4 regions of the Pseudomonas sp. GW821-FHT02A08 genome follow, and region 4 is predicted to be linked to each of the others. Evidence: predicted binding sites of a transcription regulator. Region 4 holds the regulator's gene; each other region holds the start of a gene.
The links. The regulator FliA, encoded in region 4, starts transcription of late flagellar genes. The targets are predictions, from matches to a motif close to CTAAAGTTTNNNNNNNNNNNGCCGNTAA.
Positions count from the first base shown of each region.

Region 1: the regulator FliA is predicted to act here: its motif matches at 1,878-1,905, upstream of AC07W4_RS06950 (flagellar protein MotY).
Region 2: the regulator FliA is predicted to act here: its motif matches at 3,019-3,046, upstream of AC07W4_RS25260 (methyl-accepting chemotaxis protein).
Region 3: the regulator FliA is predicted to act here: its motif matches at 1,887-1,914, upstream of AC07W4_RS04605 (methyl-accepting chemotaxis protein).

Region 1 is NZ_JBWKWD010000006.1:167,031-172,709, reverse strand. It holds gene rnt (ribonuclease T) at 91-768, opposite strand; gene pyrC (dihydroorotase) at 765-1,811, opposite strand; gene AC07W4_RS06950 (flagellar protein MotY) at 1,971-2,876, shown strand; gene AC07W4_RS06945 (argininosuccinate synthase) at 3,006-4,223, shown strand; gene AC07W4_RS06940 (hypothetical protein) at 4,368-5,066, opposite strand; gene AC07W4_RS06935 (response regulator transcription factor) at 5,609-5,679, shown strand, end outside.
Region 2 is NZ_JBWKWD010000049.1:11,887-17,565, reverse strand. It holds gene AC07W4_RS25270 (glycerophosphodiester phosphodiesterase) at 1-802, shown strand, start outside; gene AC07W4_RS25265 (PepSY domain-containing protein) at 922-1,227, shown strand; gene AC07W4_RS25260 (methyl-accepting chemotaxis protein) at 1,281-2,906, opposite strand; gene AC07W4_RS25255 (transporter) at 3,329-4,351, shown strand; gene AC07W4_RS25250 (multidrug/biocide efflux PACE transporter) at 4,406-4,840, opposite strand; gene AC07W4_RS25245 (LysR family transcriptional regulator) at 4,933-5,679, shown strand, end outside.
Region 3 is NZ_JBWKWD010000004.1:76,691-82,369, reverse strand. It holds gene AC07W4_RS04605 (methyl-accepting chemotaxis protein) at 205-1,830, opposite strand; gene AC07W4_RS04600 (hypothetical protein) at 2,106-2,336, shown strand; gene AC07W4_RS04595 (cell division protein ZapA) at 2,333-2,635, shown strand; partial or broken gene AC07W4_RS04590 (HAMP domain-containing protein) at 2,736-3,809, shown strand; gene AC07W4_RS04585 (methyl-accepting chemotaxis protein) at 3,828-4,673, shown strand; gene AC07W4_RS04580 (acyl-CoA dehydrogenase) at 4,791-5,679, opposite strand, start outside.
Region 4 is NZ_JBWKWD010000017.1:55,009-60,687, forward strand. It holds gene AC07W4_RS14155 (chemotaxis protein CheA) at 1-774, opposite strand, end outside; gene AC07W4_RS14160 (protein phosphatase CheZ) at 829-1,617, opposite strand; gene AC07W4_RS14165 (chemotaxis response regulator CheY) at 1,639-2,010, opposite strand; gene fliA (RNA polymerase sigma factor FliA) at 2,178-2,918, opposite strand; gene fleN (flagellar synthesis regulator FleN) at 2,915-3,745, opposite strand; gene flhF (flagellar biosynthesis GTPase FlhF) at 3,862-5,190, opposite strand; gene flhA (flagellar biosynthesis protein FlhA) at 5,202-5,679, opposite strand, start outside.

The DNA of each region.
Region 1 (5,679 bases), on a different contig from region 4:
CTCAAGAACACCGCGGGGAACCAGAACGCCCGCGTTATCGTTAACGACCATCGCGAGCAAGCTCGCTCCCACATTGATTCGTGAGTGCCATCAATCGTTGAAGTCTTCCCAGCCACCCATTTGTTTCCAGCGATTGACGATGCCGCAGAACAGCTCTGCCGTCTTCTCGGTGTCATAGCGAGCCGAGTGAGCCTCGCGACCGTCGAAGTCGATGTCCGCTGCCTGGCAAGCCTTGGCCAGTACGGTCTGACCGTAAGCGAGGCCGGCGAGCGTCGCGGTATCGAAACTGGAGAACGGATGGAACGGATTGCGCTTCATGTCCAGCCGCGCAACCGCCGCATTGAGGAAGCCCAGGTCGAAGCTGCTGTTATGCCCGACCAGGATCGCCCGTTTGCAGCCATTGGCCTTGAGGGCCTTGCGTACGCCGCGGAAGATATCGTTCAGGGCAGACTCTTCGCTCACGGCCATGCGCAGTGGGTGATCGAGCTTGATCCCCGTGAACTCAAGGGCCGCCGCTTCGATGTTCGCGCCTTCGAACGGCTCGACACGGAAGAAGTAGGTGTGATCCGGGTAAACAAAACCCTTTTCATCCATGGCGATGGTGGTCGCGGCGATCTCCAGCAGAGCGTCGGTGGCCGAGTTGAAGCCACCGGTCTCTACGTCGACGACAACCGGCAGGTAACCACGGAACCTGGCCGCCATTGGATGACGCGGGCCGCCTCCGCCGCCATTGCCTTCCAGTTCGTCGTCGAAATGGTCTTCACTCACGCGTGTTCCTCCAGCAGGCGCCAGCGCAGTTTTTCACCGGCGCGCAGCGGGATAACGGTCAGCTCGCCAAATGGCAGGCTGGTCGGGGCGGTCCATTCTTCTCGGACCAGGGTGATGCGATCGGTGTTGGCCGGCAGACCATAGAACCGCGGGCCGTTGACGCTGGCGAAGGCTTCGAGCTTGTCCAGCGCATTACGCTGTTCGAAGGCTTCGGCGTACATCTCGATGGCCGCATAGGCGGTGTAGCAACCGGCGCAACCGCAGGCCGCTTCCTTGGCGTGCTGGGCATGGGGAGCCGAGTCGGTACCAAGGAAGAACTTCTCGCTGCCGCTGGTGGCGGCGTCGAGCAGGGCTTCCTGGTGGGTATTGCGCTTGAGGATCGGCAGGCAATAGAAGTGCGGCCGAATCCCGCCCACCAGCATGTGGTTGCGGTTGTACAGCAGGTGGTGCGCGGTGATGGTCGCGCCCACGTTGGCCGAAGCCGAGTTGACGAACTGCACGGCGTCCGCGGTGGTGATGTGTTCGAAGACCACTTTGAGGGTCGGGAAACGCTCGACCACACGACGCATGTGCTCGTCGATGAAGATTTTTTCGCGGTCGAACACGTCGACATCGCCTCGGGTGACTTCACCGTGGATCAACAACGGCATCCCGACTTCGGCCATGGCCTCGAGTGCAGGGAAGATCTTGTCGATGCTGGTGACGCCAGAATCCGAGTTGGTGGTCGCGCCGGCCGGGTACAGCTTGGCGGCGTGAATGAATCCGCTGGCCTTGGCCTCGCGAATTTCTTCAGGCTGGGTGCGGTCGGTCAGGTACAGGACCATCAGTGGCTCGAACAGGCTGCCGGCCGGGCGGGCAGCGAGAATCCGCTGGCGATAGCCGTCGGCTTCGGCCGCGGTGCGCACCGGAGGAACCAGGTTGGGCATGATGATGGCGCGACCAAAGGTGCGCGCGACATCCGCGACGGTATTGGTCAACACGGCACCATCGCGAAGATGAATATGCCAGTCGTCGGGACGCAGCAGGGTCAGGCGGTCGGACATGAGGGGATTCCAGGCGGGTCAAACTCAAGGGAATGCTACCGGAAAAGACTCTTGCAGGCACTCGCTATCAAGTTTTGCAGGAAGCTCCCGATATCCAACAGGTATGCAGTAAACATGTGTGTGTCGGTCTTTTTGTTGTAGAAGCCAGTGGAGCCTCCCGTGCGCCAGCGTTATTTAGCCTTGCTCAGTGTGTTTGCCAGCCTTCCGGCGATGGCGCTCACTTTCCAGACCCGTCTGGAGAACATTGAGTGGACGGTAGAAGGCGACAAGTTCGAATGCCGCCTGACTCAGCCGATCACCGATTTCGGTTCGGGCGAGTTCGTGCGTCGTGCCGGCGAGCAGGCGACGTTTCGTCTGAAAGCCTACAACCCGATGATGGGCGGTGGCTCGGCGACGCTGCTGGCCGCTGCGGCGCCGTGGCAACCGGGCCGTGACGATATCAACCTGGGCACGGTGAGAATCGGCAGTGGCAACGTATTGTTCAATAGCTCGCAGGTTCAGGCCGGGCGTCTGATCAGTGGCCTGATGGACGGTCGCGGCCCGGTCGTTCGACATTCCTCGGGGGATGGGCGGGTGTCGGAAGTACGCTTGTTGCCGGTCAGGTTCGCCAAAGCGTTTGCCGACTATCAGGGGTGTGTAGCGAAACTGTTGCCACAGAATTTCGAACAGGTGAAGCAATCCGAAATCGGTTTCCCCGGCGGCGGAATCGAACTCGACAGCGCCGCAAAAGCCAAACTGCAGGTGATGCTGGAGTACATGAAGGCCGATCCGACGGTCAATCACATCGAACTCGACGGTCACTCCGACAACAGCGGCAACCGCCTGACCAACCGCGACCTGTCGCGGCGCCGAGCCTTGGCAGTGATGGAGTTCTTCAAGGCCAATGGCATCCAGGAGTCGCAAATCACCCTGCGTTTCCATGGCGAGCGTTATCCGGTGGCGCCTAACACCAACAACACCAACCGCGCGAAGAACCGTCGAGTGGCGGTACGCCTGGAGCGCGGAGCACCCGCGGAACAAGTCGCCCCGCAAGCGACAAAGGCGGCCGTTTCGGCAACTTCCTGACTATTTGGTCATCGTCGCTACCTCGACATAATCTGTCGCTTCGTCGTCATAAGCTGTCGCGCCACTGTAAATTATTCTGCATGAGCGGTAGACTTCCCGGCTTTCCGTAGAACCCCGTGGAGTGATGGCATGGCGGACGTAAACAAGGTCGTTCTGGCGTATTCCGGCGGCCTGGACACTTCGGTGATCCTCAAGTGGCTGCAGGATACTTATAACTGTGAAGTGGTGACCTTCACCGCTGACCTGGGTCAGGGCGAAGAGGTCGAACCTGCACGCGCCAAGGCTCAGGCCATGGGCGTCAAAGAGATCTACATCGACGACTTGCGCGAAGAGTTCGTGCGCGATTTCGTTTTCCCGATGTTCCGCGCCAACACCGTTTACGAAGGCGAGTACCTGCTGGGTACTTCCATCGCTCGTCCGCTGATCGCCAAGCGCCTGATCGAAATCGCCAACGAAACCGGCGCTGACGCCATTTCCCATGGCGCCACCGGCAAGGGTAACGACCAGGTTCGTTTCGAACTCGGTGCGTACGCCTTGAAGCCAGGTGTGAAAGTGATCGCTCCGTGGCGCGAGTGGGACCTGCTGTCCCGTGAAAAGCTGATGGACTACGCCGATAAGCACGCAATCCCGATCGAGCGCCACGGCAAGAAGAAGTCCCCGTACTCCATGGATGCCAACCTGCTGCACATCTCCTATGAAGGCGGCGTGCTGGAAGACACCTGGACCGAGCACGAAGAAGACATGTGGCGCTGGACCGTATCCCCGGAAAACGCTCCAGACAAGCCGCAGTACCTGGAACTGACCTACCGCAACGGCGACATCGTCGCGCTGGACGGCGTCGAAATGACTCCGGCCACCGTACTGGCGACCTTGAACCGTATCGGTGGCGAGCACGGTATCGGCCGTCTCGACATCGTCGAGAACCGTTACGTGGGCATGAAGTCCCGTGGCTGCTACGAAACCCCTGGTGGCACCATCATGCTACGCGCCCACCGTGCGATCGAATCGATCACCCTGGACCGCGAAGTGGCTCACCTCAAGGACGAGCTGATGCCCAAGTACGCCAGCCTGATCTACACCGGCTACTGGTGGAGCCCTGAGCGTCTGATGCTGCAACAGATGATCGATGCGTCCCAGGTCAACGTGAACGGCGTTGTGCGCCTGAAGCTGTACAAGGGCAATGTGATCGTCACTGGCCGCAAGTCCGACGACTCGCTGTTCGACGCCAACATCGCTACCTTCGAAGAAGATGGCGGCGCGTACAACCAGGCGGATGCAGCGGGCTTCATCAAGCTCAACGCCCTGCGCATGCGCATTGCGGCGAACAAAGGCCGGAAGCTGTTCTGAGACCTTTGAAATCGTGATGGATACCTGACCTCGTCCTCGACGGGGTCAGGTACCTGAAAACGGGGTGTGACATCAGTTACTGCGTGGTCGGGTGTTTTCGTTTGCGCTGATGACTTCCTGTTTTTATCCTTCCAATGGCCTGTTCTATGGGTTGTTGTTTGCCGGAAGCCCGGCCTGATCAATGACCGACAACCTGTGCGAGTCCGGATTGTAGGTCACATAAAAGGCGGCACTGTGCTTGCTGACCTGCTTTGAATGTACAAGCGCACTGGCTTTCAGTAATTTCTCCGAAACGGCACAAGTGACGAACAGAATCACGTACGCCGTCTTTTCCCGTGGCCTCTGGATTTTCTCCAGCAGCGCTCCAAACTCGACCTCTTTGCTCATCCAGCGTACATCAACGATGTACAGGTCTTTTACCGGTTCCGGTAACTGAAGGTGATGCTGAGCGGAGACAGTGGTTTGCAGACCGATCCCGGTTGGCGGGGCCTGTGCGCCACAAGGCGTGCGAGCGGGCTGCCAGTCATTCGCTGACGTTTCCAGAGCGGGGTTTTCAGTCGGCTTGGCGCACGCTTTTTTTTCCGCCCGCCCAACATCATCCATGACCTTCATGAAGTGCTTTCCCTTTTCAAAATCTGAGGGTGCATAAAGTGATTTATAGTTGAAGTTGAGTGTCGCGAAAAAAAGTAAAAGCAGATAGAACGGAAAACTGATCAGGAACCAGACGTAGAGTTCTTTTTCCTCCTGATCAAGGAAGGGTAGAGAGACGGCTGCCGAAGTTTCAGAAAGCGCTGCGAATATCGCGATAATTGTCATTGGGTTGGTGATTCGTTTTTTTATCATGTTCTGTACTCATGCCGGGTTGTCTGTTCTCAAGGGGTTTATGGGGTTGGTCTGATGTGGTGGTTATTGTAGTGATTTTTATTGTCTGTTGGTTTTTGACAGGTTTTTATTTGTTTACTGTATTGCTCTTCGAATTCTTGAGTGTGGGGTGTGCTTTAATGATTGCTCAAAAAATATAATTTGCTGTAAGAGTAATTGGATGCCTGGTGTGTGATATTTCTGGTGTGAATGTTGAGTGCGTAAATATCAGTTACGTTTAACGGGGAGATAGCGGCTAGTGCTTGTCGGGCGCGACCGATCAAACTGGTACTCGGAAAATTTTGGTCGTAAATCGACAGGGGGGCTGCTGGAAAGTGCGGCACACTGACGCTGATACAGTTTTTAATTCATTCTGTTCGAGGGATTTTTGTAGGAGAAATCCGTGTTGTTTGTAGGGTATGTCTCTTGGTGTGGGTGGCCGGGAGGGGCGACATGCCATGGGTGAAACGACTAGGCTATTGTGCGGGCTCTAAAAATTCGAACAGCGAAAATTGGACTTGCCCATGAATAAAGTGCTGATCGTGGATGATCACCCCGTCATTCGTCTTGCGGTACGTATGCTAATGGAACGTCA
Region 2 (5,679 bases), on a different contig from region 4:
CGCCACTGCGTTCACCATGGCCGAACTGAAAACCCTGGACGCCGGCAGCTGGTTCAATGCCGCGTACCCGGATCGCGCGCGTCCGGCCTTCGCGGGCCTGAAGATTCTGACCCTTGATGAAATCATCGACATCGCCGAGGGCAACAGCTTGCACAAGCCCGGCCTGTACATCGAGACCAAGGAGCCCAAGCAGTTCCCCGGCATCGAACGCGACCTCAAGGAAAAACTTCAGGACCGGGGCTGGCTGAGCCCGACCGCATCGAAACCGGCAAAAAGCGAGCTTGCGGTTGGCCAGGGCAAAGGCAAGGTGGTCCTGCAGACCTTCGAGAAGAGCAGCCTCGAACTGCTGCAAATGGAAATGCCGAAGGTGCCGAAGATCCTGCTGCTGTGGGTCGGTGAAGGCAGTATCGAACCCAAATCCAAGGTGACATTTGCCGATTCCGGCGAAAAGGATAAAGCCGCTTACTACGCCAAACAGCAACCGAAGGACAAAGCCGAATTCCAGAACTGGGTCGACTACGCCAAGGCCCAGGGCGCCATCGGCACCGGCCCGTCCGCCGCACTGACCCAGGGTGGCGACCAGAGCTACTCGGACCTGGTGCAACCCTGGATGAACCAGTACACCCACGACCAGGGCCTGCTGGTGCACGTCTACACCATCGACGATGCGGTGGACTACCGCAAAGTCATGGACGCCGGTGTCGACGGCATCTTCACCAACCGCGCCAGTGAGTTGTTGAAGTTCTACAAACGCCCGGCGTCGGCGAGTGTGGCGCAGGTGCTACAGAACAACGGCTACTGACCCAGAGTCGCGCAAAACCCTGTGGGTTGATGCAGGGCATGACGGCGGTTTTAAGGGTGGCTTAAGTTACAAAAGCTAACCTGATCTCACTTGAACAGATCACCCAAGGAAAGAAGCCCATGAAGACTCTGACTGCTTTGTTTACCGCTGCAACCCTGACCCTCACTGCCGGTCTGGCCCAGGCCGACGTGCGCGTGGATGAGATCCCGCAACTGGTCAAGGACGGCAAGATCAAGCCCCTGGAAGATCTGAACAAGATCGCTCTGGATCTGCATCCAGGCGCAACGATCATCAAAACCGAGCTGGATAACCATTTCAATGGTTACGAGTATGAGATCGAACTGCGCGACGCCAGGAACGTCGAGTGGGATGTGGACATCGATGCCTCTAACGGCAAGGTCCTGAAAAACAAGCAAGACACGTAATCACGACACCCACAAAGGCCGCACGCTCTGACGATCGTGCGGCTTTTTTGCGTTTAAGCGCTCAGGCGCGCCGTCACCTCGTTCAACTGCCCCGACAAGCCGTGCAGGTTGGTACTGGCTGCTTCAGTGCGCTGCACGTTGTCCAGGTTGGTGCTGGCGATGCTGGTGATCTCGGTGAGGTTGCGCGAGATGTCTTCGGCCACCGAGGTCTGCTCTTCGGCGGCAGTGGCGATCTGGCGGTTCATGTCGCGGATGGCTTCCACGGCCAGGGTGATGCGTTCGAGCATGGCGCCGGCCTCGGTCACTTGCTGCACGCTTTGTTCGCTGCGTGACTGACCGCTTTCAATCGCCTGGGCCGCTTCAATTGCACCGGTCTGCACGGTCTGGATGATCTGGTTGATCTCGATGATCGACGCCGCCGTACGCTGGGCCAGGCTGCGCACTTCATCGGCCACCACCGCGAATCCGCGTCCGGCCTCACCGGCGCGGGCCGCTTCGATGGCTGCGTTGAGTGCCAGCAGGTTGGTCTGTTCGGCGATGCCGCGAATCACTTCCAGGACCTTGCCGATGCGCCCGCTGTCGGTTTCCAGTTGGCGGATGACCGTGGCGGTGTTGGCGATTTCGCCGCGCATCCGGGTGATGGTGTGGATGGTGCCCTGCATGACTTTTTCGCCCTGCTGGGCGGACTGGTCGGCATCGTCGGCGGCCCGCGCCGCTTCGGCGGCATGTCGGGCGACTTCCTGTGCCGTAGCGGACATTTCGTTCATCGCCGTGGCCACCTGATCGGTGCGGTTGAACTGCTCGTTGGTACCGCCAGCCATTATGGTGGCGATCGCGTTCAACTCACCACTGGCGCTGTCCAGGTCCGACGCGCTGCGCTGCAAACGACTGAAGGTTTCGGCGAGGAAATCGCGCAGGGTGTTGGCGGCCATCGCCAGTTTACCCAACTCGTCCTGACGGGTGCTGGCCACGCGTTCGGCAATACGACCCTGGCTGAGTTGCGCCACGTATTCGATCAGTTTGCGGATCGGCTCGACCAGGTTGCGGTTGACCAGCCACAGGCTCAGCAGGCCGATCAGCCCCCCCGAAACCAGCATCACGACCAGCCCCAGCAACACCGTGCGATCGGCACTGGCGCTGATCCGTGTCGATTGCTCGGCACCCTGCTTGCGCAACTCGCTGACCAGTTCGCTCATCTGATCGCTGGCCGCGCGGTCCACGCCCTTGACCGCCGCGTCGCCCGCCGTCGGGTCACCACCGGCGGCCACGAACGCGTCCCGGCCCTTCTGATAGGCCGCGCCCAACTGGCGATGTTCATCACGCAAGCGCTCGATGCGGCTCTTGAGTTGCGGCTCGATGCCCTTCTGCGCGGCCAGTTCGCCGAGGATGTTTTGCACATCGCGCTGACGCGCCTCGAATTGCCCCCAGTACTTGCTCAGGTCCGCCGGTTGCTTGCCGCGCAGCAGGACGTTTTTCCACTCCTGCACCTGCACCTTGAATTGCAGGTTGGCTTCATCGATCAATTGCGAAGTATGCAGCGGGCCTTCGATCAGATTGGCGTAGCTCTGCACGCCGCTGGACAGGAAGTGAAAGCACGCCAGGGCGATCAACAGCATCGCCAGCAGGCTGCCGCTCAGCAGGGCGAGAATTTGTGCTCTCAGGGACTTTTGCAAAAGCATCGCAGGGTACTCATGACAGGAATGAGGCACGCCCGTTAAGGCGTGAAAATTGTCCGGACATCCCTGTCTGCGGTCCCGGCCAATGCCGGCGGCGCGCAACTCAACCCAAGCGTGATCGGCGTGTCAGAGCAGTTCTTGAGAGAATCCCGACCGCCGGTAGAACAATCGTTTGCGCTAACTTTATCGTCACAAAACCGACATCTGCCCTTGCGATGATGCGGCTCAAGTGAACCTGTAAACCAGCCATAACCCGTCCTGTAGCAGCTGGCGAAGCCTGCGTTCGGCTGCGCAGCAGTCGTCAACTTGAACACGCGGTCTTCCAATGGAAATGCATTGCCTGATATCACGACTGCTGCGCAGCCGAACGCAGGCTTCGCCAGCTGCTACACAAGAGCGATAGAGCCCTCCCCTTGCGAGTCCTCATGAACCACAGCATCGATCAAAGCCATCGCGATACGGATCTGTTCGGCCTGCTTTACGGTTTCAGTTTTCGCCCCGGTGAGGCCGGTCGGGAAATCAATTCCGCCGAGGCCTTGCAGTACCTGCAACAGCCGGAAAGCGACGAGCAGTTTCTCTGGCTGCACCTGAACCTGGCCCACGCCGCGTGCGAGCGCTGGATGAAGAGCCATCTGGAGTTGCCCGAAGAATTTTTCGAAGCGCTGCACGAAGGCTCGCGCTCGACGCGCATCGAGCATGTCGACTCCGCGTTGCTGGCGGTGGTCAACGATGTGGTGTTCAACCTCAGCAACATGGTCTCCTCGGATGTCTCGACCCTGTGGGTGTGCGCCCGCAGTCAATTGATCATCAGCGCCCGCCTGCAACCGCTGCACTCGGTGGACAAATTGCGCTCGTCGGTGAAGGCCCGGGAGTGCTTTCGCTCCCCGCTGGAGTTGCTGGTGCATCTGCTGCGCGACCAGGGTGAGGTGCTGACCCAGATCGTGCGCAAGACCAGCCAGAGCGTGGACCAGATCGAAGACGAATTGCTCTCCTCGCGGCTGTCGACCAACCGCGCTGAACTGGGCGCCAATCGCCGGGTGCTGGTGCGATTGCAACGGCTGCTGGCGCTGGAGCCGGGCTCGTTGCTGCGCCTGCTCAACCGGCCGCCGCAATGGCTGCAAAAGGAAGACGTGAAGGAGTTGCGCAAATCCACCGAGGAGTTTGCGCTGATCATCAACGACCTCACGGCGCTGGGTGAGCGGATCAAGCTGTTGCAGGAAGAGATCGCCGCCAACATCAACGAACAGACCAACCGCACGCTGTTCACCCTGACGGTGGTGACAGTGCTGGCGCTGCCGATCAACATCATCGCCGGTTTCTTCGGCATGAACGTCGGCGGCATTCCGCTGGCCGAGGATCCGGAGGGTTTCTGGATTCTGGTGGCGCTGGTCGCGACCTTTACCGTGATCGCCGGGCGCTGGGCGTTTCGCAAACAGCAGGATTATTGACGTCTGCCAACCCCTGTGGCGAGGGAGCAAGCGCCCTCGCCACAAAAACGGTACTCAGCAAACCTCGCGAGTCACCAGCATCCGCTCCCGAACCACGTCATACGCCCAGTGGTAGACGTAGGTGTAGGGCAGGAAGAACAGCAACACGCCGATATCCAGCACGAACGCTTGCCACAGGCTGACATTCAGCCACCAGGCGATCAGCGGTACGCCCAGGGCCACCAGTCCGCCTTCGAACAACAGCGCATGCACCACGCGGACCCAGGCGTTGTGTGCGATGGCAAAGCGCTTGAGCAGCCGATCGAACAGACCGTTGAAGACCACGTTCCAGGCCAGGGCCAGGCCGGCAATGAGGACGGTGACCATGCCCATTTCCAGCATCGGTTTCTTCATGATCCAGGCCAGCAACGGGGTACAGATCAAGATGGCCAGCAGTTCGAAGCCGATGGCTTGAAAAATACGTTCAGTAATGGATTTGTTGGCGCTCATGGCCGAACTCCCTTGAGTGACTGTGTGGTTGCCATGATCCGTCATCACGCCGATACTTCATAACCAATAACCATCGATCAAGGCGATAGTTCATGGCCTCTCACGAAGTGTTGCTGGCGTTTGTCGAAGCCGCGACTCAAGGCTCGTTTTCCGCCGCGGCGCGCAAACTGGGCCGCAGTCAGTCGACCATCAGCGCCGCAGTGGCCAGCCTGGAAATCGACCTGAACCTGACGCTGTTCGACCGCAGCAGCCGCAAGCCCGGGCTGACCCCGGCCGGGCACGTCATGCTGCAACGGGCCGAAGAGATCCTGGCCGCCACCAGTCGCCTGGAAATAGCCGCCAGCCAACTGTCCCAAGGGGTGGAAGCGAAACTGACGGTGGCGCTTTCCGATACCTATCAGTCGGACCGCTTCGAAGCCGCCCTCAGTGCCTTCGAGCAGCGTTACCCGGACCTGGAGCTCGAGTGTCTGATCGCCGAATGCGATGACCTGATGTCCCTGGTGCAAAGCGGCCGGGCGCAGATTGCCTTCGCCGAAATGCAGGACAGCTACCCGCCGGACCTGGTCAGCTCGACGGTGGACGAGCGCACAGAAATCGCCTTGTTCGTGTCCCCGACACACCCGTTGGCGATGCTGGACTACGTCGACCAGGACGTACTGCAACAGCACCGTGAGCTGCGTCTGGCCACCATCATCAATCCCTATGAAAGTCGGGCCAAGGGCCGCGTCTGGTCGGCGCCGAGTTATCTGATGCTGCTGGAAATGGCTCAGGGCGGATTCGGCTGGGCGCCATTGCCCCGCTGGCTGGTGGAACGCTTCGGGCCCGGCTCCTTGCAGGAA
Region 3 (5,679 bases), on a different contig from region 4:
CTCGCCGCACTCGTCTGATTCGCCCCGGTGGCCGACTGCACCGACAGGTCACTATCCCTGTAGCAGCTGGCGGAGCCTGCGTTCGGCTGCGAAGCAGTCGCTGAATCGGACACCGCGGTGCTTCAGGTGATTCGAGGACTCGGATTTTACGACTGCTTCGCAGCCGAACGCAGGCTTCGCCAGCTGCTACAGGGGGCGTGGCCGTTAGAGGCTGAACCGCCCAACCAGAGTGTTCAGGTCCACCGCCAGGCGCGACAGCTCATTGCTCGCCGCACTCGTCTGATTCGCCCCGGTGGCCGACTGCACCGACAGGTCACGGATGTTCACCAGGTTGCGATCCACTTCACGGGCCACCTGCGCCTGTTCTTCAGCGGCGCTGGCGATCACCAGGTTGCGCTCGTTGATTTCGACGATGGCGCTGTTGATGGTGTCCAGCGACATCCCGGCACCGCGGGCGATGTTCAGGGTCGATTCCGCGCGTTCGGTGCTGTTGCGCATTGAATCCACCGCGTGCTCGGTACCGCTCTGGATGCTGCCGATCATGCGTTCGATCTCGCTGGTCGACTGCTGGGTGCGATGGGCCAGGGCGCGTACCTCGTCGGCCACCACCGCAAAACCACGACCGGCCTCACCGGCGCGCGCGGCCTCGATGGCAGCGTTCAAGGCCAGCAGGTTGGTCTGGTCGGCCAGGCCACGGATCACGTCCAGCACCTTGCCGATGTCGCGGGATTCGTTGGCCAGGTCGCCGATCAAGGTCGCGGTGCTCTGCACATCGGCGCTCATGCGTTCGATGGCGCTGACGGTTTCCTGCACCAGGTCACGGCCGTCGCCGGCGGAGGTGGTGGCGTTCTTCGAGGCTTCGGACGTGCTGACTGCGTTGCGCGCGACTTCTTCCACGGCGCTGGTCATTTCGTTGACTGCGGTGGCGGCCTGTTCAATCTCGTTGTTTTGCCGGGTGAGGCCACGGGCGCTTTCGTCGGTGACGCTGTTGAGTTCTTCGGCAGCCGATGCCAACTGCGTGGCCGAGCCGGAAATCCGCTGCAGGGTGTCGCGCAGTTTGTCCTGCATCTTCGACATGGCCAGCAGCAAACGGCCGGCTTCATCCTGGCCGTCAACGGTGATCGGGCGCGTCAGGTTGCCTTCGGCAATCTGTTCGGCGGCGCCCAGGGCATTGGCGATCGGTTGGGTGATGCTGTTGGTGAGCAACCAGGCGAGCAGCAGCGTCAGGGCGGTGGCGATCACCAGCAGGACGATCACCAGGTTGAATGCCGAATCGTATTGATCCGCCGCCTGCTGGTTGGTGTCGTGGCTCTGCTGGGTGTTGATCTCCAGCAGCCGGTTCAGCACGGTGTTGACCGCTTCGGAATTGTTGAGCAAATCGGTGTTGAGCAAGCTGCGCAGTTCATCGACCTGATTGTTGCGCGACAGGGTCTTCATCCGGTCTTCGATCTGGCGGTACTGACCCAGAAGTTGTACGTATTGATCGTAGGTCGCACGTTCCTGCGGGCTGGCGATCAGCTTTTCGTAGGTCGCCTGGGCGGCGCGAATCTGTTGGTTGCGCATTTCCAGCAGTTCCATGGTTTTCTGCTGCACGTCCGGCTCGCGGTTCACCAGCAAGCGGTAGGACAGCACGCGCAGGCGCAAGGTGAGTTGGGTGAACTCGTCCAGGCTCTTGATGCTCGGCACACTGTTGTTGGTGATGTTCTCGGCGGCGCCGCGGATCTTGCTCATCTGATTCAAGGCAAACACCCCCAGAACCATCATCAAGCCGCCGATCAGCGCAAAGCTGAGGAACGCCCGAGGGGCGATATTCATATTACGAAGGGACATGGCGTTCACCGAAAAAGAGCGCATCCGTGCGGGGCTGAGGCTGCTGTATGGATGACTTATCGGTCGCCTGGCTGAAGTCTTGAGCCCCCCGTGTTTCAGCCGGTTGCACCTTATGGCGACGAAGTGCAGGAACCAGATCGGCCTGTCACAGTCTTTAAAACTCGCGAGGAAGGTTGCCCGTCAGCAAAATCAAGGCTTTGCGCCTGTATAACCCTGGCATCCAGGGTGACTTTTCTTTATCGTACGCGCCCTTTGAAAAAGCCCGGAAAATCAAAATGTTGGAAGCATCCCTAAGCCAATTGGAACAACTGGTCAGTGACCTGGTGCAACAGAACCAGACGTTGCTCGGCACCAACCAGACCCTGACCGCAGAACTGGCCCAGGCCAAGGATGAAAACGAAAGCCTGCAACTGAGCCTGATGGAGCAGGAAGAGAAGCAAGGCGCTACGGCGGCTCGCATCCAGGCCCTGGTTGAGCGCGTCAGTGCAGGCCCTGTCAGCGCATGAGTTACAACGCCGCAGGGGTAAAAGTCGTCTCGATCCTGGGGGAGGACTATTCGATCAAGGCACCGGCCGGGGAAGAACAGACCCTGCTGGACGCCGCGATGATGTTGAAGGCAGCCCTGGCCGAAACCAAGAGGAAGTACCCGACGCTGATCGGTGACCGACTGCTGGTGCTGGCGGCGATGAATCTGTGCTCCCGGCAGATCGAAATGCAGAAACAGCACAAGCTCGAACTCGACCGTTACCAAGAGCAAGTCAGCGCCACGGTTGAAGTGATTTCCAAGACGATCAATCAGGCCTGATCGGCTTTGCGCACAACCAAAGAATAGATTGTCGGTTGGCTTGTATACAATCGGCACGGCTGTTGCAGTGTTTCAGCCTCTTATTCTTTGGGGGTGCTCCATGCAGTTCTGGCGACGCAGTATTCAATGGCAGTTGATCCTGAGCATGGGCACCGCTCTGCTCGTCAGTATCCTGATCGTGGTTGGCATTTATACCCTGGTGGTCAACCGCCTCGCCCAGAGCTATCTGGTCGAGCAAGCCTTGCCGTCGAGCATCGAAGCGATGCGCAACGACATCGAGCGGATCCTCGTTCAACCCCTCACCGCCGCCAAGGACATCGCCAGCAACAGTATGGTGCGCGACTGGCTGGCCGGGGGTGAAGACGGTGCCCGGGCCGGCACCTTTTCTACCTATCTCGAAGGCGTCCGCGCCGAGCACAAGGCCTTTACCGCGATTATTGTCGGCACCGCGTCCAACCATTACTTCACCGAAAAAGGCCTGGACCGGACCCTCAGTCGTTCCAATCCGAAAGACGCCTGGTTCTACTCGTTTCTCGACAGCAACCAGCCGCGCACCCTCAATATCGATAACGACACGGCCACCGGAGAATTGGCGCTGTTCATCGACTTCAAAGTCGAGCAGGCCGGCAAAGTCGTGGGTGTTGCCGGGCTTGGCCTTAGCATGAAAGAGCTGTCTGAGCTGATCCACAATTTCAGCTTCGGGGAGCGCGGCAAGGTCTATCTCGTGCGTTCCGACGGTTTGATCCAGGTTCACCCAGAGGCGCAATTGAGCGGCAAGCGCACCTTGAACGAGCAGATTGGCGATGCGGCGGCACAAGCGGTGATGGGTCAAAATAACGCCACCCAAAGTGGTTTTGTGCGTGATGGCGAAGATTATCTGGCGTTGAGCTTGCCGCTGCGTGATCTCGGCTGGACCCTGGTGGCCGAAGTGCCGCAATCGCAGATCTACGCCGAAGCCCGCCGCGCCATGTGGATGAGCAGCGGCATCGGCCTGGCCGTAGCGCTGGTGTGCCTGTTGCTGGTGGTGCTGCTGGCCCGTGGGTTGGTACGACCGATTCGTCAGGTAACAGCGGCACTGGTTGCCATCGGTAGCGGTGGTGGAGATTTGACCCACCGGTTAGATTCCAGTCGAGCCGATGAGCTAGGCGATCTGGCTCGTGGTTTCAATCGCTTTCTCGACAGCCAGCGCGACATGATTGGTGAAGTGCTGACCACCAGCGAGCGACTGCGCACCGCTGTCGGCCAGGTTGCACGGGTTGTGGATAACACCGCTGAACGCTCCGGCCGCCAGCAGGAAATGACCGACATGGTGGCCACCGCAGTCCATGAAATGGGCCTGACCGTTCAGGAAATCGCCCAGAATGCCGGCAACGCGGCGGTCGCGTCGCAAACGGCTCGGGATGAGGCGATGCAGGCACGGGAAGTGGTGGGTGGCTCGATCCGCCATATTGAAAGCATGTCGGATGAAATCGGTGTCGCTGCCAGCGCTGTGGGTGAGTTGGCCCATCAGGTGGCGTCCATCGATCAGGTGCTAGCGGTGATTCGCGGGATTTCCGAACAGACCAATTTGCTGGCGCTCAACGCCGCTATCGAAGCGGCGCGGGCCGGGGACATGGGGCGTGGGTTTGCCGTGGTAGCCGATGAAGTGCGGACTTTGGCGCGGCGTACGCAGGCGTCAACTGATGAAATCCAGCAGATGATCGGTAGCCTCAAGCAGGGGGCGGAAAATGCGGTGTCGTCGATGCATTCCGGGCAAGCCGCGACGGGCACGGGGGTCGAGTCGAGCCAGCGTACCGGGGCTTCGTTGACCGCGATTACCGGGCAAGTGGAGCGCATCAGCGACATGAACCATCAGGTGGCGACGGCGACGGAAGAGCAATCGGCGGTCACCGAGGAAATCAATCGCAACGTGCAGGGCATTTCCGATCTGGCCCGGGCGACGGCGGGGGAGGTCAGGGCTTGTCGTGAGGACTGCCAGACGTTGCAGCGGTTGGCGGATGATCTGGCGCGGCAGATGGGTGGGTTCAAGCTGGGGTGATGTAGCGTCTGCGCGGACGTCTTCGCGAGCAAGCCCGCTCCCACATTTGAAATGCATTCATCTGTGGGAGCGGGCTTGCTCGCGAATGGATCTAAGCAGCACTACAAGTATTTGAGGCTAGAACCACTCATCCTGCATCCCCAGGCAAACATCATCCCGCGCCTCAAGAATCGCCAGTTCATGGTGGCAGCCCGGCACTTCCCACGTCAGGAAGTAACGCGCCGCCTGCAGCTTGCCTTTATAGAAGGCGACATCCGCCGCATTGCCCTTGGCCAGGCCTGCCTCGGCGCGGATCGCCTGTTCCAGCCAGCGCCAGCCGATCACGGTGTGACCGAACACCTTCAGGTACAGTGCCGAGTTCGCCAGGCTGCTGTTGACCTTGCCCTGGGCCAGATCGGTCAGCAGACCGATGGTCACGGTTTGCAGGCGCGCCACCAGTTTCTCCAACGGTTCGCGCAGCGGCGTCAGCGACTCGAATGCCTGGGCGCGTTCGGCGGTGTCGGCGATCAGGCGGATCAGCTGCTTGAGCCCGGCGCCGCCGTTCTGTGCCAGTTTGCGGCCCAGCAGGTCCAGTGATTGAATGCCGTGGGTGCCTTCGTGGATCGGGTTCAGGCGGTTGTCGCGGTAGTACTGCTCCACCGGGTATTCGCGGGTGTAGCCGTGGCCGCCGAGGATCTGGATCGCCAGTTCGTTGGCCTTCAGGCAGAACTCCGATGGCCAGGATTTGACGATTGGTGTCAGCAAATCCAGCAGTTCATGGGCCTGCTTGCGTTCGGCTTCGGTCGCAAGGGTGGTGGTGTCATCGAACAGCCGCGCCGCGTACAGGCCGAGGTCGAACGAGCCTTCGACGTAGGCCTTTTGCGTCAACAGCATGCGTTTGACGTCGGCGTGCTGAATGATCGCCACCGGCGCGGTGTTCGGGTCCTTGCTGTCCGGCACGCGGCCCTGCGGACGCTCGCGGGCGTACTCCAGCGAATACAGATAGCCCGCGTAGCCAAGCATCACC
Region 4 (5,679 bases):
CGCCTCGACAGCAAAGTTACCCTTGCCGTGCAGCTGGTCGAGCAGCGCTTCGAATTCGTCGTCAGTAATATCGGAACTGTCGCCTGCGGATTTCGGGGCTTCTGGCGCAGCCGGTGCCGGGACCACCGCGTCAACGGCGAACTGGCCTTTACCATGCAGTTGATCGAGCAACGACTCGAACTCGGCATCGGTGATTTCATCGCTGCCAGCGGCATTGCTGGCCGGCGCTGGAGCAACCACCGGGGCCTCGGCCTGGGCCTTGACGGCGTTCAGTGAGTCCAGCAGTTGTTCAAATTCGGTGTCGGTGATGTCATCGGAACCGGTTTCGGCCACTGGCTCTTCAATGACCTCGGCGACGGGCGCAGAAGCCACCTCGTCGGCCGATTGCGGCTCGGCCAGACGGGCCAGCGCCGCGAGCAGTTGCGGTGTCGCGGCCGTGATCGGGCTGCGTTCGCGGACTTCGCTGAACATGCTGTTCACCGCGTCCAGCGCTTCGAGAACCACGTCCATCAGTTCCGAGTCGACGCGACGCTCACCCTTGCGCAGGATGTCGAACACGTTCTCGGCGATGTGGCAGCACTCCACCAGCTCGTTGAGCTGGAGGAAGCCGGCGCCCCCTTTTACAGTGTGAAAACCGCGAAAAATTGCATTGAGCAGATCCGCATCATCCGGACGGCTTTCCAGCTCGACCAGTTGCTCGGACAGTTGCTCTAGAATCTCGCCGGCCTCAACCAGGAAATCCTGAAGGATCTCTTCATCGGCGCCGAAGCTCATTAAGGGGGTGCTCCTACAGGTCTAAAAACCCAAAAAACCTAAAATTCTAAAACTCTAAAATCCCAGGCTGGATAACAAATCGTCCACATCGTCCTGACCGGACACAACGTCTTCTCTTTTATCGGCATGAATCTGCGGACCTTCACCCTGAGAGAGATGTTTTTGTGGATCTTTTTCAGCAAGCATCGCTTCACGGTCATGTTCGATGCCCGCAAAGCGGTCCACCTGGCTGGCCATCAGCACGAGCTTGAGCAGGTTGCTTTCAACTTCGGTGACCAACTGGGTCACACGCTTGATCACCTGGCCTGTGAGGTCCTGGTAATCCTGGGCGAGCAGGATGTCGTTGAGGTTGCCCGACACCGCGCGATTGTCCGTGCCGCTGCGCGTCAGGAACCCGTCGACCCGCCGGGCCAGTTCACGAAACTCTTCGGCGCCGACTTCGCGACGCATGAAACGCCCCCAGTCCGCGCTCAACACCTTGGCTTCATCGGCCAGGCCATTGACCAGCGGCGTGGCACTTTCCACCAGATCCATGGTGCGATTGGCCGCAGCCTCGGTCAGCTTGACCACATACCCCAGGCGCTCGGTGGCGTCGGTGATCTGCGACACTTCTTCGGCTTGCGGCATGTGCGGGTCAATCTGGAAATTGACGATCGCGCTATGCAGTTCGCGAGTGAGCTTGCCCACTTCCTGATACAGGCCACGGTCACGGGTCTGGTTGAGCTCATGGATCAATTGCACCGCGTCGCCGAACTTGCCTTTTTCAAGGCTCTCAACCAATTCGACGGCGTGTTTTTTCAGGGTCGACTCAAAGTCGCCCAATGAAGTTTCGTTATTGCCCATAGCTCCCCCGTGGCGCATTCATCAACCGATGCGTTCGAAAATCTTCTCGATTTTTTCTTTCAACGCCTGGGCCGTGAAGGGTTTGACCACATAGCCGTTAACGCCGGCCTGGGCCGCTTCGATGATTTGCTCGCGCTTGGCTTCAGCGGTCACCATCAGCACCGGCAGGTGCTTGAGCTTTTCATCGGCACGCACGTGGCGCAGCAGATCGATACCGGTCATGCCAGGCATGTTCCAGTCCGTTACCAGAAAGTCGATGCTTCCGCTGTTGAGCACCGGAATGGCGGTAGTGCCATCGTCGGCCTCGACGGTGTTGGTGAACCCAAGGTCACGCAGCAGGTTCTTGATGATCCGCCGCATCGTTGAGAAGTCATCAACGATGAGGATTTTCATGTTCTTGTCCAATTCGACCTCCAAGCAGTCTTAAACGCGTCCAGCACCTGGACGCGCCATTTCAATCAATCCGGCAAAGCACTCAATGACTGTCTGGAGCACAACAGATCGAGACCGGTGCAGTTCAACACCACACCAGCCTCGTTCGCAGTGTCCCCACACTGCCTTCAGCGCGCTCGCCACTCCCCCAAACGCCCCCGCAAACGGGCCGCGCACTGGCTGTGTAACTGGCTGACCCGCGATTCGCTGACCCCCAGGACCTCACCGATTTCCTTGAGGTTCAACTCTTCGTCGTAGTACAGCGCCAACACCAGTCGCTCACGCTCCGGCAAATTGGCAATCGCATCCGCCAGCGCAGCCTGGAAGCGTTCATCTTCCAGGTCGCGTGACGGCTCAATATGAGCACTCGCGCCATCCTCGTGCAGCCCTTCGTGTTCGCCGTCCTGCAACAGGTCGTCGAAACTGAACAGCCGGCTGCCCAGGGTGTCGTTCAAAATCCCGTAGTAATCATCGAGACTCAATTGGAGTTCGGCCGCAACTTCGTGATCTTTAGCGTCTCGGCCGGTTTTAGCTTCAATCGAGCGAATGGCATCGCTGACCATGCGCGTGTTGCGATGGACCGAACGTGGTGCCCAGTCCCCCTTGCGCACCTCATCGAGCATGGCGCCGCGGATTCGTATGCCCGCGTACGTTTCGAAACTGGCGCCTTTGCTGGCGTCATATTTGGTCGACACTTCAAGCAGGCCGATCATCCCGGCCTGGATCAGGTCTTCGACCTGGACACTGGCCGGCAAACGCGCCAGCAAGTGGTAGGCAATGCGTTTAACCAGCGGCGCGTAACGCTCGATCAGCTCGTACTGCGCATCGCGTGCCGACTTCTTGTAGAGGTTGTAGCCGCTGGCTGTCATAGAACAGGTCCTGCTGTCTGCTGCACGAGCCGCTCGACGAAAAACTCCAGGTGCCCGCGCGGGTTGGCAGGCAGCGGCCAGGTATCGACCTTCTGCGCGATGGCCTTGAACGCCAGCGAGCACTTGGAACGCGGGAAGGCCTCGTAGACCGCGCGCTGCTTCTGCACGGCCTTGCGCACGCTTTCGTCGTAGGGCACCGCGCCGACGTATTGTAGGGCGACATCGAGGAAGCGATCCGTGACCTTGGTCAACTTGGCGAACAGGTTGCGTCCTTCCTGCGGGCTCTGGGCCATGTTGGCCAGGACGCGGAAGCGGTTCATGCCGTAGTCGCGGTTCAGCAACTTGATCAAGGCGTAGGCGTCGGTAATCGAGGTCGGCTCGTCGCACACCACCAGCAGCACTTCCTGGGCTGCGCGAACGAAACTGACTACCGAGTCACCAATGCCCGCGGCGGTGTCGATCACCAATACGTCGAGGTTGTCGCCGATATCACTGAAGGCCTGGATCAGGCCGGCGTGTTGCGCGGGGCTCAGATGCACCATGCTCTGAGTGCCGGATGCGGCCGGAACGATACGGATGCCGCCGGGGCCCTGCAGCAATACATCGCGCAGTTCGCAGCGGCCTTCGATCACGTCGGCCAGGGTACGTTTGGGTGTCAGGCCCAGCAGAACGTCGACGTTCGCCAGTCCAAGGTCCGCGTCCAACAGCATGACGCGCCGGCCAAGCTCGGCCAAAGCCAGGGACAAGTTCACTGACACATTAGTTTTCCCGACGCCACCTTTGCCGCCGGTCACCGCGATCACCTGTACGGGATGCATGCTGCCCATGTTATTTCTTTACCTTGTCTTGCATAGACGGAGGCCACATTACTGGCTGCGCGTTCACAAACGGAACAATGCATGGCAGACCATCGATGTAGGTACAAAAACTGTTCATTAATACCTCAGCCAACCTGCTTGGTCGGGCTGTGGTAGATGTCAGCGAACATGTCAGCCATGGCTTCTTCGCTGGGTTCTTCCTGCATTTGCACGCTCACGGCGCGGCTGACCAATTGATGACGGCGCGGCAGATGCAAATCATCCGGGATCCGCGGGCCATCGGTCAGGTAAGCCACCGGCAGTTCATGACTGATGGCAAGACTCAACACCTCACCCAGACTTGCCGTTTCATCCAGTTTAGTCAGGATGCAGCCTGCGAGCCCACAACGCTTGTAACTGTGATAAGCGGCCGTTAGAACCTGTTTCTGGCTGGTGGTTGCCAGGACCAGATAATTTTTCGAGCGGATGCCACGACCGGCCAGGCTTTCGAGCTGCATGCGCAGGGCCGGATCGCTGGCCTGCAGGCCGGCGGTATCGATCAGCACCACGCGCTTGCGCAGCAATGGCTCCAGCGCCTGCACCAGGGACTGGCCCGGATCGACGTGGGTCACCGGCACATTGAGAATGCGCCCCAGGGTCTTGAGTTGTTCCTGGGCACCGATGCGGAAGCTGTCCATGCTCACCAGCGCAATGTTCTGCGCGCCGTACTTGAGCACGTAGCGGGCGGCCAGCTTGGCCAGGGTGGTGGTCTTGCCCATGCCGGCAGGGCCGACCATGGCAATCACACCGCCCTCTTCCAGCGGCTCGACTTGCGGCGTAACGATCATGCGCGCCAGGTACGCCAGCAACATGCGCCAGGCCTGACGAGGCTCTTCGATTTCGCTGATCATCGCCAGCAGGTCGCGCGACAGCGGGCCGCTCAGGCCGATGCGTTGCAGGCGACGCCAGAGGTTGGCCTGGTCGGGACGGCTGCCTTGCAGCTGATTCCAGGCCAGGGAGCCGAGTTGGACTTCCATGAGTTCGCGCAGGCTGTTGAGTTCGAAACGCATTGAGTCGAACGCACGTGGATCCACGCCACCGGACGCTGGCGCAGCGGCTGGCGCGGGGCGACGGGGTTCGGCGCAGGTCGGTTCGATCAGCGGCTCGGCGGCGGTCAACGGCAAGCCGGCGAACAACTGGCGATTGGTTGCATTGTCGCTCTCGCCATCGCCACGCAGGCTCAACTCGGCCTGGGCGGTGACGATCCGCGACTGAGTCTTGCGCAGCTCGTCTTCGAGCTCCATGTTCGGAACCCGCGGCGCCAGCGCCGACAGCTTGTAATCCAGCGCAGCCGTCAGTTCGACACCCCCGGCGATCCGGCGGTTGCCAATGATGGCGGCATCAGCGCCCAGCTCATCGCGAACCAGCTTCATGGCCTGACGCATATCGGCGGCGAAAAAACGCTTAACTTGCATAAACCACTACCTCAGCCGTTGGGCCCTACTGTCGCAACGATGGTCACTTGCTTGTTGTCAGGAATTTCCTGGTAAGCCAACACGTGCAAACCCGGGACTGCGAGCCGGCCGAATCGCGAGAGCATCGCGCGAACCGGACCGGCCACCAGCAGAATCACCGGCTGACCTTGCATCTCCTGACGCTGCGCCGCGTCGATCAACGAACGTTGCAGTTTCTCGGCCATGCTTGGCTCCAGCAGAACGCCCTCTTCCGAGCCTTGTCCTGCCTTTTGCAGACTATTGAGCAATATCTGTTCCAACCTTGGCTCCAGCGTGATGACTGGCAGCTCCGACTCAGTGCCTACAATGCTTTGGACGATTGCGCGGGATACGCCAACCCGCACGGCAGCCACCAGCGCGGCGGTATCTTGACTCTTGGCGGCATTGTTGGCGATCGCCTCGGCAATGCTGCGGATATCGCGCACAGGCACTTGTTCGGCCAACAGCGCT